DNA from 4 places in the Desulfovibrio sp. X2 genome. Region 1 is predicted to be linked to each of the others. Evidence: predicted binding sites of a transcription regulator. Region 1 holds the regulator's gene; each other region holds the start of a gene.
What was found. The regulator sigma-54, encoded in region 1, starts transcription at its own class of promoters, with help from an activator protein. The targets are predictions, from matches to a motif close to CTGGCACGGNNNNTGCTT.

Region 1 (3,888 bases):
GATGCAGCTCTGGTCCGACCGCCTGACGGCCTACCTCGAGCCCAGCGAGCCCGAGCCCGCCAAGGGCAAGCAGGCGGTCGAGCCCCCGGCCGCGCCGCAGTCCCCCCTGGGCGGGAAAAAGGACGCCAAGATCAAGAGCGTGGTCGCCGTGGGCAACGTGCGCATGCAGCAGCAAGGCAGGCAAGGCTTCTGCGGCAAGGCCACCTTCCACGTGGAGGAGGGGCTTCTGGTCATGGAGGACAACCCCGTGATCCTGGACGGACGCAACAAGGTCACCGGCGAGGTCATCAAATTCTACACGCAGACCAACCGCAGCGAGGTCCTAGGCGGCAAGAAGCAGGTGGAGGCCACCTTCTTCACCAAGCAGGAATCCCTGAGTCCCACCGCCAAGCCGTCCGGAGACTCCAAGGCGCCCGATGCCGCGAAGCCCGCCGACGGCGCCGCGCCGGAGAAGCAGTAGCCCATGGTCAGCAGGCTCGAAGCGCGGGGATTGCGCAAGCAGTACGGCCAGCGGGAAGTGGTCAAGGGCGTTGATCTCGGCCTGGACCAGAACGAGGTCTTCGGCATTCTTGGGCCCAACGGCGCAGGCAAGACGACGACCTTCTACATGCTGCTCGGGGTCATCAAGCCGACCGAGGGGAAGGTCTTTCTGGACGACACGGAGCTGACGCACTGGCCGCTGCACCTGCGCGCCCGCGCCGGATTGTCCTACCTGCCGCAGGAGAGCTCCATCTTCAAGAAGCTCACCGTGCGCCAGAACATGGAGATCATCCTCGAGCACACCGGACTCTCGCGCAAGGAGCAGCGCGCGCGCTGCGACGCGCTCCTCGAGGAACTCGGCATCACGAGGCTCGAGAACTCCCGCGCCGTGCACCTCTCCGGCGGCGAGCGACGCAGGCTCGAGATCGCGCGGGCGCTCATCAGGAGCCCCAAGTTCATCCTCCTCGACGAGCCCTTCGCGGGCATCGACCCTCTGGCCGTGGACGACATCAAGGAGATCATCCGGGGGCTCAAGGACAAGGGCATCGGCATCCTCATCTCCGACCACAACGTGCGCGAGACCCTGTCCATCTGCGATCGCGCCTCCATCGTCTTCGAGGGCACGATCATCCTGACCGGCACTCCGCAAGAGATCGCGGCCAACCCGCGAGCGCGGAAGGTGTACCTCGGTGAGGAATTCTGCCTCTGATGGAATTTTCGTGCCAATGCCTCAGAAAAGCTCGCCGTTCAAGACTTGATCCGTTGCAACACCTTGCCGAGTGTGGCATATTTCCAGCACGGGATGTATCGGCCCCATGAATGTTTGGGGCGGTATTTCTGGCGCGTTTCCGCATGGGGTGGAAACGGGTCATTCCCTGGCCGGACTTTTGCCACTGCGCGGTAGTGCCCTCGGGCTCCGCGCGAGCTAGGACGCATGGCGCTCGAACTCAGACAGCAGCTCAAGCTTTCGCAACAGCTGGTGATGACCCCCCAGCTGCAGCAGGCCATCAAGCTCTTGCAGCTCTCCCGGCTCGAGCTGATGGAGACCGTGCAGCAGGAGTTGCTGGAAAATCCGTTTCTCGAGGAAGGCTTCGAGGAAGCGGAGAGCGAGCGCGAGTCCCCTGAGAACGCCCAGCCTGCGGAGGCCGAGGGCGTCGTCCACGAGATGCCCTCCGACGAGAAGAGTCTGCAGCGCGAAGCGGACTGGGACAACTACCTGGGCGACTTCGCCAGCGCCTCCCGCCAGTCCCAGATGCGCGAGCACGAGGCCCTCGACGAGGGGCTCTCCTTCGAAGCCCGCCTCACGGCCAAGCCGTCCCTCGATGGGCATCTGGCCTGGCAGACCCGCCTCTCGAATTTCACCGAAGAGGAGAAGGAGATCGCCGAGAACATCATCGGCAACCTCAACTCCTCCGGCTATCTTTCCTCCACGGTCGACGAGATCGCCCACGTCACCGGGAGCACTCCGGAGGCGGTGGAGTCGGTGCTCCTGCGCGTGCAGCGCTTCGACCCGGTGGGCGTGGCCGCCAGGGACCCGCGCGAATGCCTGCTGGTCCAGCTCGACGTCTACGGCTACGACGATCCGATCCTGCTCTCCCTGGTTTCCGACCATCTGGAGGACCTGGAGAAGAAGCGCTACAAGCCGCTTGCCCGCAAATTCAAGATCTCCCTGGAGGAACTCCGGGAATACCTGGACATCATCCAGACGCTCGATCCCATGCCCGGCTCGAGCTTCGGCTCGGGCGAGCCCATGTACGTCTCTCCGGACGCGTACGTGTACAAGTTCGACGACAACTTCGTCATCGTGCTCAACGAGGACGGGCTGCCCAGGCTGCAGCTCAACTCCCTGTACATGGACAGCCTGCAGGGCGGGAAGGGCAAGGACAAGGACTACTTCCAGGAGAAGGTGCGCTCGGCCGTGTGGCTGATGAAGAGCCTCTATCAGCGCCAGCGCACGCTCTACAAGGTCATCGAGAGCATCGTCCGCTTTCAGCGGGACTTCTTCGAAGAAGGCGTGACCCACCTGCGTCCCTTGATCCTCAAGGACGTGGCCGACGACATCGGGATGCACGAATCCACCGTCAGCCGCATCACGACCAACAAGTACGTGGCCACGCCGCACGGCATCTTCGAGCTCAAGTTCTTCTTCAACTCCGCCCTGAGCCTGGACGACGGAAGCGAGGTCGGCTCGGAGAGCGTCAAGGCGCTCATCAAGCAGCTCATCGGCGAGGAAGACGCGAAGCAGCCCCTGTCCGACGAACGGATCGTGGACATCCTGAAGGACAAGCTGCAGGTCAACATCGCGCGCCGCACGGTGGCCAAGTACCGCACGGCGCTCAACATTCCCTCGTCGAGCAAGCGCAAGCAGATTTTCTAAAGCCCCCGAACAAGGAGCGAGCATATGAACATTGCCTTCAACTTCAAGAACTTCGATCCTTCCGACCACCTCAAGGACTATGCGGAGAAGCGCTTCGAGAAGCTTGAGAAATATCTTGCCAACCACGATGCCGCCGAGGTTCAGGTGAACCTCTCGGTGGAGAAGATCCGCCAGATGGTCGAAGTCATCGTCTCCGACGACAACCTGCACCTTTCGGCCAACGAGTCCGCGGACGACATGTACTCGGCCATCGATCTCGTCGTGGACAAGATCGTGGCCCAGATGAAGCGCATCCGCGAGAAGCAGAAGAGCAAGCGTGCGGCCAAGACCGCGGACAAGTCCGTGCGTCACGAGGTCTTCAGCTTCGTGGGCGAGGGCGAGGACAAATCCAAGAGCATCGTGGCCACCGACAGCTTCAGCCCGAAGCCCATGGACATCGAGGAGGCCGCCATGCAGCTCGAGACCCTGGACTACGAGTTCCTGGTCTTCCGCAACGCTGAGACCGAGCGGGTGAACGTTGTCTACCGGCGCAGGGACGGCAACTTCGGCATCATCGATCCCGGCCTCTAGGCGACACGGCGAACGGCATGAAACTCGGTGATTATCTGAACCCCGGGCTTGTGCTGCCCGACCTCTCGGCGAGGAGCAAGGAAGCTGTCCTCGCCGAGATGGTCGAGCCCCTGGCACGCACGCATCCGGACATCGATCGGGAACGCGCCGTCAGCGTCCTTCTGGAGCGCGAACGGCTCGGGACCACGGGAATCGGGGACGGCATCGCCATCCCCCACGGCAAGATCGAAGGGCTCTCCGACATCGTCCTCGTGGCGGCGCGCTGCTGCGAGGGCATCGACTTCGATGCCCTCGACCACAGGCCCTGCCAGATCTTTTTTCTCGTCCTTGCGCCGGAAGAGGCGGCCGGGCAGCACCTGCGCGTCCTTGCCCACATCTCGCGCCTGCTCAAGGATTCTGAATTCAAGAAGGCCTTCCTGTCCGCTTCGGACAAGGAAAGCTTGCTTGCGCTGCTGCAGGGC
Region 2 (3,888 bases), on a different contig from region 1:
GATTCATCGGCCGATTTCTGTAAAGGGCAATTCAAGTCATATCGAATGGATGGAGAGAGAAACCGTGTTTTCTGAGGGGCAGGGAGAGGGGAGCGGAGAGTCGCTTGGTGGCAAAACGAAGCCGCCCAGGCGGGGCCGGGGCGGCTTGAAACCCGGCAAAACCGGGCAAAACAGGTCGGATCGGGTCGGGTTGCGTCAAGTTCCGTCAGCGAAGCGCGGCCCTGCTTGGGCGCGGCCTTAGCCGAGCGAGCGGATGTACCACTCCGCCGCCATGTGCAGGCCGTCGCGCACCGAGTAGACGGGCTCGTAGCCGAGCAGCGAGCGGGCCTTGCCGATGTCCGCCAGGGAGTGGCGCACGTCGCCCGGGCGTTCGGAGCGGTATTCGGCGTCCACGGACAGCGCCTCGGGCCTGACCTTGCCCACGAGGTCGCGGATCATGACGAAGAGCTCGTTGAGCGAGGTGCGTTCACCGAAGGCCACGTTGTAGACCTGTCCCCTGGCCTCGGGCGCCTCGCAGCAGGCGGCCATGATGTTGGCCTGCACCGCGTTGTCCACGAAGCAGAAGTCGCGGCTGGTCAGGCCGTCGCCGAAGATCATGGGCTGGGTGCCGGAGAGCAGCGCCGCGAACCAGCGCGGGATGACCGCGGCGTAGGCGCCCTCCGGATCCTGGCGGGGGCCGAAGATGTTGAAGTAGCGAAGGCCGACGCTCAGAAAGCCGTAGCACTTGCCGAAGACGTCGGCGTAGAGCTCGTTGACCAGCTTGGTCACGGCGTAGGGGGAGAGCGGGCTGCCGATCTTGTCCTCGACCTTGGGCAGGCCCGGATGGTCGCCGTAGGTCGAGCTCGAGGCCGCGTAGACGAAGCTCTTCACCCCGGCCTCGCGCGAGGCCACGAGCATGTTCAGGAAGCCGTCCACGTTGTTCGCGTTGGTCATGGCCGGGTCCTCGATGGAGCGCGGCACGCTGCCGAGCGCGGCCTGGTGCAGCACGCAGTCCACGCCCTCGAGCGCGGCGGCGCAGTCCCCGGGCTCGCGGATGTCGCCGCGTATCATATTGAAGCGCGCCCACTGCCCGGGCTCCACCAGGCCCTGCACCTCGTCCAGGTTCTCCTGGTGTCCGGTGGAGAAGTTGTCCAGGCCGACCACTTCCTGATCCAGCTTGAGCAGCCCCTCGACGAGGTTCGAGCCGATGAAGCCGGCCGCGCCGGTCACCAGCCACCGTCCGGGGCGGTCGGGAAATTTGCGCTGCACGGCCGTCCGAATCTTGTCCATGTCGATGTGTTCCCCTTGCGTTCGTGTGTTGAGCGGATGGCGGACCCGGACTTACAAGAACCGTGCAAGCCGCGAACTCGGCCGAAACGGCCCGAAACCGGCCTCCCGGCGGCGCCTTCTCGAAGCCGCTTCGCTGTCCCTGTATGCGTTTATACGCTCAATCGCCTGAAATCAAATCCGTTTTTTGCAATTCGCCGCGACGGTCAGGATTTTTCGCGGAGTATGCCTATCCCGGACCTGTCCGAAAAAACCGGATGCGCGGACGGGGTTTTCTGGCTCCGTCCCGGTCCTCGATTTCAATACAACATGCCATAATCAAACGAATATTCAGCTATTTTCCCGGAGTGGCACAGTCTTCGCTCAAGGAGGGATGATCCATACGGCGTCTTCAGGCGCCGGGTTTCGCGACAAGGCCTCCGGAACGAAGCCGGAAGGACGAAAAAGGCGAGGCGGGACGGCGGATGGCTCTGCCTCCTTCCCTCGGCGGAACCGGGAAAGACGGACTCGACGAACACAACGACAAGGCGATGGGCCGGAAGCGACGGCCCGGCGCAGCATGAAACCTCCCGGAACGGAAATAGGGTCCGATCCGGGAGCCGGCACCGGGGGGAATACTTGCAAAAGAAGCTCGCCATCATCCTGTCCTGCCTACTGGCGCTCCTGCTCCTCGGCTGCCAGAGCAACACCAAGGAATCCCTGAACGCGAAGGGCGAGTCCCTCTTCAAGGAAGGGAACTACAACGGCGCCATCATCCATTACAAGAACGCCCTCGAGAAAGACCCCAACTACGTGGACGCCAGGTTCAACCTGGGGCTCGCCTACATCGAGACGAAGAAGCTCGACCAGGCCGAGCGGGAGTTCCAGAAGGTCCTGCTCCTGAACCCCTATGACAAGCGGGTGAACCTCGAGCTCGGACGCATCGCCAACCTGCAGAACAAGCCGGACAAGGCGGTCCCGCTCCTCGAGAAGTATCAGGCCGACAATCCCAAGGACGCGGCGGTCTACGAGCAGCTCGCCTTTTCAGCGGCGCTGCGCCGCGACTTCGCGCAGTCCAGGAAGTACCTGGAGCAGTCCCTGGCCCTCGAGCCCGGCCGCATCTCGGCCCAGCTCGGCCTGGTTCGGACGCTCATGGACATGCAGGACTTCGCCGCCGCGCGCGCCGAGGTGGACTCCATCCTGAAGAAGGATCCCAAGGACCACCCCGCGCTGCACGCCCTGGCGCAGCTGCAGGCCGTCGACCACGACAACGAGGGGATGCTGGCCACCTACACGAAGATCGCGGGCCTCTACCCGAACGATCTCCTGGCACGCTACAAGGCGGGCGCTCTCCTCGTCGACAAGGGCGAGCTCGAGAAGGTCAAGGCCATGGCCGACTCCATGCTCAAGGACTACCCGAACAAGGCCGAGGGCTACAAGCTGCGCGGCCTGCTCCTGTACAAGGAGAAGAACTACCACGACGCCATCCTGCCCTTCCAGAGGGCCATCCAGCTGCAGCCCGACCTCGAGAGCTACTACCTGCTCGGCCTGTGCTACTACCAGACCGGCAGCCTGGAGCTGGCGGTGAGCCAGTTGCAGACGGTGGTCGACTACAATCCTTCCTTCCTGCCCGCGCACATGGTTCTGGGCGATATCTTCCTGCGCCAGCGCCGCGCGCCCGAGGCCCTGGCCCAGGCCCAGGCCGTGCAACGCCTGAACCCCCAGGACCCGGGCGGCTACGCCATGCAGGCCGACGCCCTGCTCATGCAGGGCAAGGCCGATGAGGCCCTGGCCGGATACGACAAGGCGTCGTCTCTCGCGCCGAAGCACTATGGGCTGCTGCTCAAGAAGGGCCTCCTGCGCCTGGCCATGGGCAAGCCCGAAGGCGAGCAGGATCTGAAGAATGCGCTCGAGGCCGGTCCTCCGGCCATCGACGCCAGGCTGGCGCTGCATGCCCTCTACCAGCGCACCGGGCGCGATGCCGAGGCCAAGAAGGTCCTGTCCGATGGGCTCACCGGCACGAAGACCGACGCCGTGATCTACAACGCCCTGGCCCGCGACGCGGTCGAGAAGCGCGACTTCGCGGCCTGCGACGACTACATCGCCAAGGCCAAGCAGGCCGACCCCGGCTTCCTGAAGACCTACTTCAACGCCGCCGCCTACAGGCTGGCGCGCAACAAGCCCGACCAGGCCGTGGCCGAGTACGACCAGGCCCTGGCGCAGGATCCGAACAACGTCGCCGCCCTCATCGGGCAGGCCGCGGTGCTCGACATTCAGGGCAAGCAGGCCGAGGTGCTGGCCGACCTGGAGAAGGCCAAGGCCACCGGCGACCCGCGCGCCTATATCATCCTGGCGCGCTACTACCAGAAGATGAAGCAGGACGACAAAGTCATGGCCGTGCTCGACGAGGGCATGACCAAGCATCCGGACGACCTGAACCTGGTGCAGACCAAGGCGGGCATCCTGATGGCCAAGGGCGAGACGAACAAGGCCATGGCGCTCTACAGCCAGCTCGAGAACGTCAATCCCTGGGCCGGCACCTTGGCCAAGATCAGGGCCTGGGCCTCGGCGCGGGACTTCACCAAGGCCGAGCTGGCCGCGGAGAAGCTCATCAGCATGAGCCCCAACCAGCCCGGCTCCTAT
Region 3 (3,888 bases), on a different contig from region 1:
GCCCGCCACCATGACGTGGATGCCGCGCTCCTCGGGCAGGATCTTGTGCAGCATCTCTTTGAGCGGCGTCACGTCCGGGGTCACGATCAGGTCGTAGACCGCGGACACGCGGCCGCTCGCGACCCACACGGTCAGGCTGGTGGAGCCGGTCTTCTTGGCGTTCAGGTAGATCTGGCGCGGCGAGAGCAGCATCACGTCGGCGATGTCCGGCGAGGCCAGGGCCACGCGCGAGACGTTCTCGGGCACGTTCAGGACCAGGGAATGCCCGGTGGTGAGGTCCACCCGTGTCGGCGTGATGCCGGTGGCGTCGGCCGGAACGGCGTGGGCCTCGGTGCCGGCCAGGAAAACAAGAATCAGGGCTATGAGGATGATGCGTCCGGTGGACATGGCACGTCTCCTAGAAAGACAGCTTCTTGCGCGCGCTGCCGGTGATGATCTCGACCTGCATCAGCTTCCTGCCGTGCACGACCTTGCGCGCAGGTGAGAGCGCCGAGAGGGTCTGGGGCACGTCCGCGCCGCTCGTCAGCACCTTGCTATCGTCCAGCGTGCTGCGCAGGGCGAAGTTGAGCATGCCCTTGGAAGCGGCAAGAGCCAGGCGCTCCGACTCCTCGGGAGTGACCTCCAGGGTGTAGACGTCCACGGGAGCCGCCTTGCCGTCTTCGCCGGCATCGAGCTTCTCGCCCGTGGCCAGCACCAGGATGTTCTCGAGCACGATCTTGCTGAAGGGATGGGGATGTTCGGCCCCATGGCCCTTCTTGCCGTCGTTGTCCATGGTCACGAGCACGTCCACGCGGTTGCCGGGACGGACGAAGCCCGCGAGCCCCATGACCTTGTTGCCCATCACGGACACGGCGCGGTGGCCGGGATCGATGAGCGCGCTCACGCCGCCCATGGCGATGGCGTTATCGGCCAGCTTGGCGCGGGTCACGGGCTCGCCCTGGCTGAGGGGAGCGACCAGGACCCTGCCGTCGAGCTCCTTGAGGTCGGAGAAGGACTGGTCCGGGACGCTCTCCTTCAGATAGGGCACTGTCTTGAGCATCCCCGGGGCGATCTTGGTGCCCGGGGACAGGATGCGCGACGCCACGACCACAGGCGAGGTCTCGGGGGCCACGGCAGGCTTTTCGGCCGTCCTCACAGAGGCCATCCAGTACAACGCGATGCCGCCGGCCATGAGGGCCATGAAGGCGGCGACGCCGATCTGCAGAAAAGTCTTCCCCTTGCTCATGACGGCTATCCCAGGTGCAGCAGGTCAGGGGTCCAGACGGCCATGGCCATGCGGGCCCAGCAGCCGGCGGCGATGGCCAGGCCGTAGCACAGACGGGGCAGGCGGGTGTCGTCCGTCGGAGCGGTCCAGGTCAGGCTGCCCGTGGCCGCGGTCAGAAGGAGCGAGTCCTTGAGCGCCAGCAGGCGGGCGCGGAACGCGGTGCGGCGGCAGCAGATCACGGCCAGCGCGTACACGCCGCCGAAGAGGCTCGTCAGGATGAAGGCCTCGACGATCCACCACGTTCCCATGACCGCCCCGGCCGCGGCGAGGAGTTTCACGTCGCCCGCGCCCATGACGCCCATGAGGAACGGCAGGAGCATGAGGCCGAAGCCCACGCCGAGCCCGGAAAGAGAAAAGAGGAATCCACCGGAGCCGCCGAGGATGCCGTGCGCCGCAAGGGCGACGACCATGGCGGGATAGGTCAGCCAGTTGGGAATGCGCTGCTCGCGGACGTCCGTGACGCAGGCGATGGCGAGAACGATCGAAAGAAAACCGTTGAGCGCGATGTCCATGTCTCCCCCTAGGTTCGCGCGTGAGCCTCAGAAGCGATGTGAAAGGGGTGGCACCTGGCGGTTGATCGCCCGGGCGCCACCCCTTTCGCGACGAGGCGAATGTCCTGGCCTGCCTAGCTGGCGGGCGTGACGCTCATCTTGCTCGCGATCTGGTTGAAGGTGTTGGACACGTTGGTGCCCAGGGTGGTGACGGCGGTCACGATGGCGGCGGCGATCAGGGCGGCGATCAGGCCGTACTCAAGAGCGGTGGCGCCTTCGTCGTTGCGGATCAGCTTCATGATGGTCTTCATTGTGTTCCTCTCCTTGAATGAATGGTGTTCTGAAATTTTCCAGGTGGGGGGGCCATTTCCCCGTGCCGATGCCCTCTTAAAGGCAACCTGCGTGCCAACCCCGTCCGAGACGGAAGAAAATCCCGCAGAATATTTAAAAATTGTTTAATTACGGTATGATATATGACTGAGCGCAACGCACAGAAATACGTGCACCCCTCTTCTGGGCGCTACCGATAGCGGAAATCGATCCATTATTCAGGGAGAAGAAAGAAAGGAAAGAAGCTTTTTAAACGGCTGTTCAGATATATAAGATTTTGAAATTTCAGGATAAATATGGCAGTACAAGAAACAGGGAGTCATCCATTATAAATAGAAAGGCTGTCGTGAGGCGCATCACTCCATTGAAGTCGGGTCGATGGAGTGCTTCTGAAGCTTGTTCCAGAGGTTCTTGGCGGAGATGCCGAGCAGCTTAGCCGCCTCGGTCTGCACGCCGCCCGCCTGGCGCAGGGCGGAAAGGATGAGGTTCTTCTCGTAGAGGGTCACGGCCTCGCGCAGGGGCAGGGAGGGATCCACCTGCATGGGGACGGCGGCCGGGGCCGTGTCCCTGCTGCGCGCGCCGCCGTATCCGAAATCGATGTCTTCGGCGCTGATCTCCTCGCCGTGGCGGAAGATGGCCGCGCGCTCGAGCACGTTGGCCAGTTGGCGCACGTTGCCGGGCCAGTCGTAGTCGAACAGGGCGCGCATGGCCTGCGAGGAGAGGCGGGGCAGCCCGGTCTTGAGCTTGGCCGCGAGCCGCGTGAGGAAGAACTCCGCGAGCTGGGGCAGGTCGTCCTTGCGCTCGCGCAGGGGAGGTAGGTGTATGGACGCCACGTTGAGGCGGTAGAAGAGGTCCTCGCGGAACTTGCGCTCCTTGACCTGCGCGGCCAGATCCACGTTGGTGGCGGCCACGATGCGCACGTCGCAGGCGATGGGGCGCGAGCCGCCCACGCGCTCGATCTGCTTGAGCTCCACGGCGCGCAGGAGTTTGGGCTGGAGATGCAGAGGCATGTCGCCGATCTCGTCGAGCAGGATGGTTCCGCCCGAGGCCAGCTCGAACTTCCCGCGCCGCGTGGCCAGGGCTCCCGTGAAGGCGCCCTTCTCGTGGCCGAAGAGCTCGCTCTCCAGCAGGTTCTCGGGGATGGCCGCGCAGTTGACCTTGACGAAGGGGCCCTCCGCCCGGGCGGACAGCGCGTGGACCGTGTCGGCCACGAGCTCCTTGCCCGTGCCGGTCTCGCCGATGACCAGGACCGTGGAGTCCAGCGGCGCGACGCGCTCGATCAGATCCTTCACCCGCCACATGGCCTCGCCCTGGCCGATGATCCGGCCGAGCGGCCCCTCCTTGTCCAGGGTGCGGCGCAACGAGCGCACCTGCCGCTGCAGGCGCTGTTTCTCCAGGGCGCGGCGGATGACGATCTCCATCTCGGCCAGGGAGAAAGGCTTGGTGAAATAGTCGTAGGCCCCGCGGCGGATGGCCTGCACGGCCGAGTCCTTTTCCGCGTAGGCGGTCATGATGATGATCTCCGTGCTCGGGCTGGCCTCACGGAAGTGGGGTATGGCCTCTATGCCGCTCATGCCCGGCAGGCGGACATCCAGCAGGATGAGATTGTAGACGCCCGAGGCGGCGGTGCGGATGCCCTCCTCCGCGGAGGCGGCGCAGTCCACGGCGAATCCCTTCTCGCCGACCGCCTCGCGCAGCATTCCCTGGAAGGCGATGTCGTCGTCGACGATGAGGATGCGCGGAGCGCTGTCTGTCCTATCCATAGTATATAGACCTCTGGCGTACGGGCTGTGCTGTTCCGGG
Region 4 (3,888 bases), on a different contig from region 1:
GCGGGAGAGGTTGAACTTCTCGGCCGGGTCGAAGAAGGCGTTCTTGCCGTTCTTGAAGAGCGACTGGTGGGTGTGCATGCCCGAGCCGTTCTGCCCGAAGAGGGGCTTGGGCATGAAGGTGGCGTAGCAGCCGTGCTTGCGCGCGGTCTCCTTGATGACCACCTTGTAGGTGATGGCGGTGTCGGCCATGCGCAGGGCTTCCTGGTAGCGCAGGTCGATCTCGTGCTGCGAGGGGGCCACCTCGTGGTGGCTGTATTCCACCGGAATGCCCATGCGGGAGAGGGAGAAGATGATGTCGCGGCGGATGTCGTTGCCGAGGTCGAGCGGCGGGGCGTCGAAGTAGCCGCCCACGTCCAGGATGCGGGGCTCGTTCGGGCTCGCGAAGAGGAAGAACTCGAGTTCGGGGCCCACGTACATGGTGTAGCCCTTGGCCGCGGCCTTCTCCAGCACGCGCTTGAGCACGAAGCGGGGGTCGCCTGCGAAGGGGGTGCCGTCCGGGTTCTTCACGTAGCAGAACATGCGCGCGACGGGACGCTCCGAGGGCCGCCAAGCCACGAGCTGGAACGTGGTCGGGTCCGGGAAGGCGACCATGTCCGATTCCTCGATGCGGGTGAAGCCGAGGATGGAGGAGCCGTCGAAGCCCATGCCTTCCTCGAAGGCGCCTTCGAGTTCGGAGGGGGTCACCTGGAAGCTCTTCAGGTTTCCGAGGATGTCCACGAACCAGAACTGAAGAAAGCTGACGTTGTAGTCATGGACCGCTTTGAGTACGTCGTCGGCGTTCTTGCAGTTGAAAACGGGCGTTTCCATGCAGCCGCTCCTTGTTCGAAAGTTTGGTGTTGACGGACGGCCCCGTCGCCGGGGGCGATACCCGCCGACTATGCCAAGGATATGTGAAAAAATCCATCCTGAAAAAGGAAGCTATTACAGCTGGTAAGAGATTTTCTGCATTTGTCCGCCTTTTCTCTTTTGACATAAATGTCATCGCCATCGTCAAGGGAGCCGCCCCATCCGGCGGCACTCCCCCGCATCCCCTTCCGTTCCAGGCAGGCAGGGGATCGGCGGCTTCTGGGCCCTGGCCGGAAAAGGGGCAGGGAAGGGCCGGAGACAGATGCCGCGGGGAGGCTGTTTGGCAAAAACGCAAATCACACTTGCCTTAGTCGTTTCGTTTTTGTAAAATTTCCTTTTGAACGGATGCGGCATTTTCTGCTTAACAGCTTGAAATCATGAGCCATGCGGCGGATGGCCCGGTTCTTGTTTAAGAAGAATGCCCATTCCCGTATCCGGGGTTGGAGGTAGGGTCCGGCGCCCCCTGTGCCGGGCCACCGACGTGCAACGCAAGGCCGCCGGCGTGTCCGGCGGCACATCTCGTAAAATGAGGAGTGTCGAATGAACCAGGGACGTATGAATGCCATCGCCGCCGTCACGAACTTCAAACCCATCTCGGAGCCGCTGAATTTCGCGGAGACTTCGGCGACCGAGATCTTCGGAAGCAACGTCTTCGGCGACAAGGTCATGAAGGCCATGCTGCCGAAGGAGATCTACAAGTCGCTGAAGAAGACCATCGAGATGGGCGAGGAGCTCGATCCCGCGGTGGCCAACGTCGTGGCGCAGGCCATGAAGGACTGGGCCATCTCCAAGGGCGCCACCCACTTCTGCCACGTCTTCTACCCCCTCACCGGCCTGACCGCCGAGAAGCACGACTCCTTCCTGACCCCGGACGGCAAGGGCGGGGCCATGGCCGAGTTCGACGGCAAGATGCTCATCCAGGGCGAGCCCGACGCCTCCTCCTTCCCCTCCGGCGGCCTGCGCACCACCTTCGAGGCGCGCGGCTACACCGCCTGGGACGTGACCTCCCCGGCCTACATCCTGGAGAACCCCAACGGCACCTTCCTGTGCATCCCCACGGCCTTCGTCTCCTGGACCGGCGAGGCCCTGGACAAGAAGACCCCGCTGCTGCGCTCCCTGCAGTCCCTGAACAAGCAGGCCCAGCGCGTGCTCAAGCTCTTCGGCAAGCAGACCGAGACCCCGGTCACCTGCTTCGCCGGTCCCGAGCAGGAGTACTTCCTGATCGACCGCAATTTCTACTTCGCCCGCCCGGACCTCTACATCGCCGGCCGCACCCTCTTCGGCGCCAAGTCGCCCAAGGGCCAGGAGTTCGAGGACCAGTACTTCGGCGCCATTCCCCGCCGCGTCCTGGCCTGCATGATGGAAGTCGAGCGTGAGCTGTACAAGATCGGCGTGCCGGTCAAGACCCGTCACAACGAGGTCGCCCCGGCCCAGTACGAGATCGCGCCCATCTACGAGCAGGGCAACATGGCCACCGACCACAACCAGATGGTCATGCACACCCTGCGCTCCGTGGCCCGCCGCTACGGCCTGGCCTGCCTGCTGCACGAGAAGCCCTTCGCCGGCATCAACGGCTCGGGCAAGCACCTCAACTACTCCATCGGCAACGCCGAGCTGGGCTCCCTCTTCGACCCGGGCGCCACTCCGCACGCCAACGCCATGTTCCTGGTCTTCTGCGCCGCCATGATCCGCGCCTGCCACAAATACAGCGGCGTGCTGCGCGCCACCGTGGCCTCCGCGGGCAACGACCACCGCCTGGGCGCCAACGAGGCGCCGCCGGCCATCATGTCCATCTACCTGGGCGAGATGCTCACCGACGTCTTCGAGCAGATCAAGAAGGGCGGCGCCAAGTCCTCCAAGAACAAGGGCGTCATGCACGTCGGCGTGGACACCCTGCCGCCGCTGCCCATGGATCCGGGCGACCGCAACCGCACGAGCCCCATCGCCTTCACCGGCAACCGCTTCGAGTTCCGCGCCGTGGGTTCCGCCATGTCCATCGCGGGCTCCCAGGTGGCCCTGAACGCCATGATGACCGAGTCCCTGGACTTCATCGCCACCGAGCTCGAGAAGAAGACCGGCGGCAAGAAGTCCCTGCTCAATCAGGCGGTGACCGAGGTCATCCAGGACATCATGAAGAAGCACGAGGCCATCGTCTTCAACGGCAACGGCTACTCCGAGGAGTGGCACAAGGAAGCCGAGAAGCGCGGCCTGCCCAACTTCCGCAACACCCCCGAGGCGCTGCCCGCCCTGACCACCAAGGAGTCCATCGCCCTCTTCGAGAAGTACGGCGTGCTCTCCCCGCGCGAGGTCGAGTCCCGCCAGGAGATCTACTTCGAGTACTACTGCCGCACGATCAAGACCGAGGCGGCCCTGGCCGTCAAGATCGCCAAGACCATGATCCTGCCCGGCGCCATCCGCTACCAGAGCGACCTGGCCGCCACCTGCGCCAACCTGAAGACCATCGGCAAGGAGTACCGCTCCGTCGCCCTGGACGAGGTCACCGCCAAGCTGCGCGGCCTGCAGGACGCCATCGTCGCCCTGGAGAAGCTCTGCGAGAAGGAGAACGGCGACGCCCACGCCGAGGCCAAGTACCTCTGCGACAAGGTCCTGCCCGGCATGCTCGAGGTCCGCAAGTGGGCCGACGAGCTCGAGCAGATCGTTGCCGACGACTACTGGCCGCTGCCGTCCTACATGGAGATGTGCTTCATCAAGTAGTCTGCGGCTGCAAATGGCTTCACGGCCCGTCTCCGCAAGGGGACGGGCCTTTTTTTCCCGCCCGGAACGCCGTTCGCCCCGGGCCTTCCGGGCGCTCCTGGCGCCCGGCCCCGGGCCGTGCTACCGCTTGCCGCCCGGATCGCGGAGAGGCTCTGCCGCCGCGAAAATCCCGACCACGGACCGAAACAGTACAGGAACACGCATGCCCATGGATCCCGATACCCTCTCCGGGGAGGCCGCGGGCGAAGACGCCGCGACCCTCGCCGCGCCCGGCATGCCGAACGACCTGGAGGCCGCGCAGTGCCTGGGCGTCCCCGACGCCGAGTC

Region 2: prsT (XrtA/PEP-CTERM system TPR-repeat protein PrsT) is a predicted target of sigma-54. The motif match lies at 1,614-1,631, and genes of this name have one in related genera.
Region 3: DSX2_RS03075 (Flp family type IVb pilin) is a predicted target of sigma-54. The motif match lies at 2,147-2,164, and genes of this name have one in related genera.
Region 4: DSX2_RS04145 (glutamine synthetase III) is a predicted target of sigma-54. The motif match lies at 1,240-1,257, and genes of this name have one in related genera.

The regions. Positions count from the first base shown of each region.
Region 1 covers NZ_ATHV01000022.1:23,501-27,388, forward strand. The annotation lists gene DSX2_RS08570 (LptA/OstA family protein) at 1-460, shown strand, start outside; gene lptB (LPS export ABC transporter ATP-binding protein) at 464-1,189, shown strand; gene rpoN (RNA polymerase factor sigma-54) at 1,415-2,857, shown strand; gene raiA (ribosome-associated translation inhibitor RaiA) at 2,882-3,427, shown strand; gene DSX2_RS08590 (PTS sugar transporter subunit IIA) at 3,445-3,888, shown strand, end outside.
Region 2 covers NZ_ATHV01000065.1:299,042-302,929, reverse strand. The annotation lists gene DSX2_RS16915 (SDR family oxidoreductase) at 238-1,269, opposite strand; gene prsT (XrtA/PEP-CTERM system TPR-repeat protein PrsT) at 1,885-3,888, shown strand, end outside.
Region 3 covers NZ_ATHV01000006.1:96,783-100,670, forward strand. The annotation lists gene DSX2_RS03060 (type II and III secretion system protein family protein) at 1-387, opposite strand, end outside; gene cpaB (Flp pilus assembly protein CpaB) at 398-1,225, opposite strand; gene DSX2_RS03070 (prepilin peptidase) at 1,231-1,776, opposite strand; gene DSX2_RS03075 (Flp family type IVb pilin) at 1,890-2,066, opposite strand; gene DSX2_RS03080 (sigma-54 dependent transcriptional regulator) at 2,442-3,848, opposite strand.
Region 4 covers NZ_ATHV01000011.1:38,803-42,690, reverse strand. The annotation lists gene DSX2_RS04150 (glutamine synthetase family protein) at 1-807, opposite strand, end outside; gene DSX2_RS04145 (glutamine synthetase III) at 1,387-3,561, shown strand; gene DSX2_RS04140 (DMT family transporter) at 3,770-3,888, shown strand, end outside.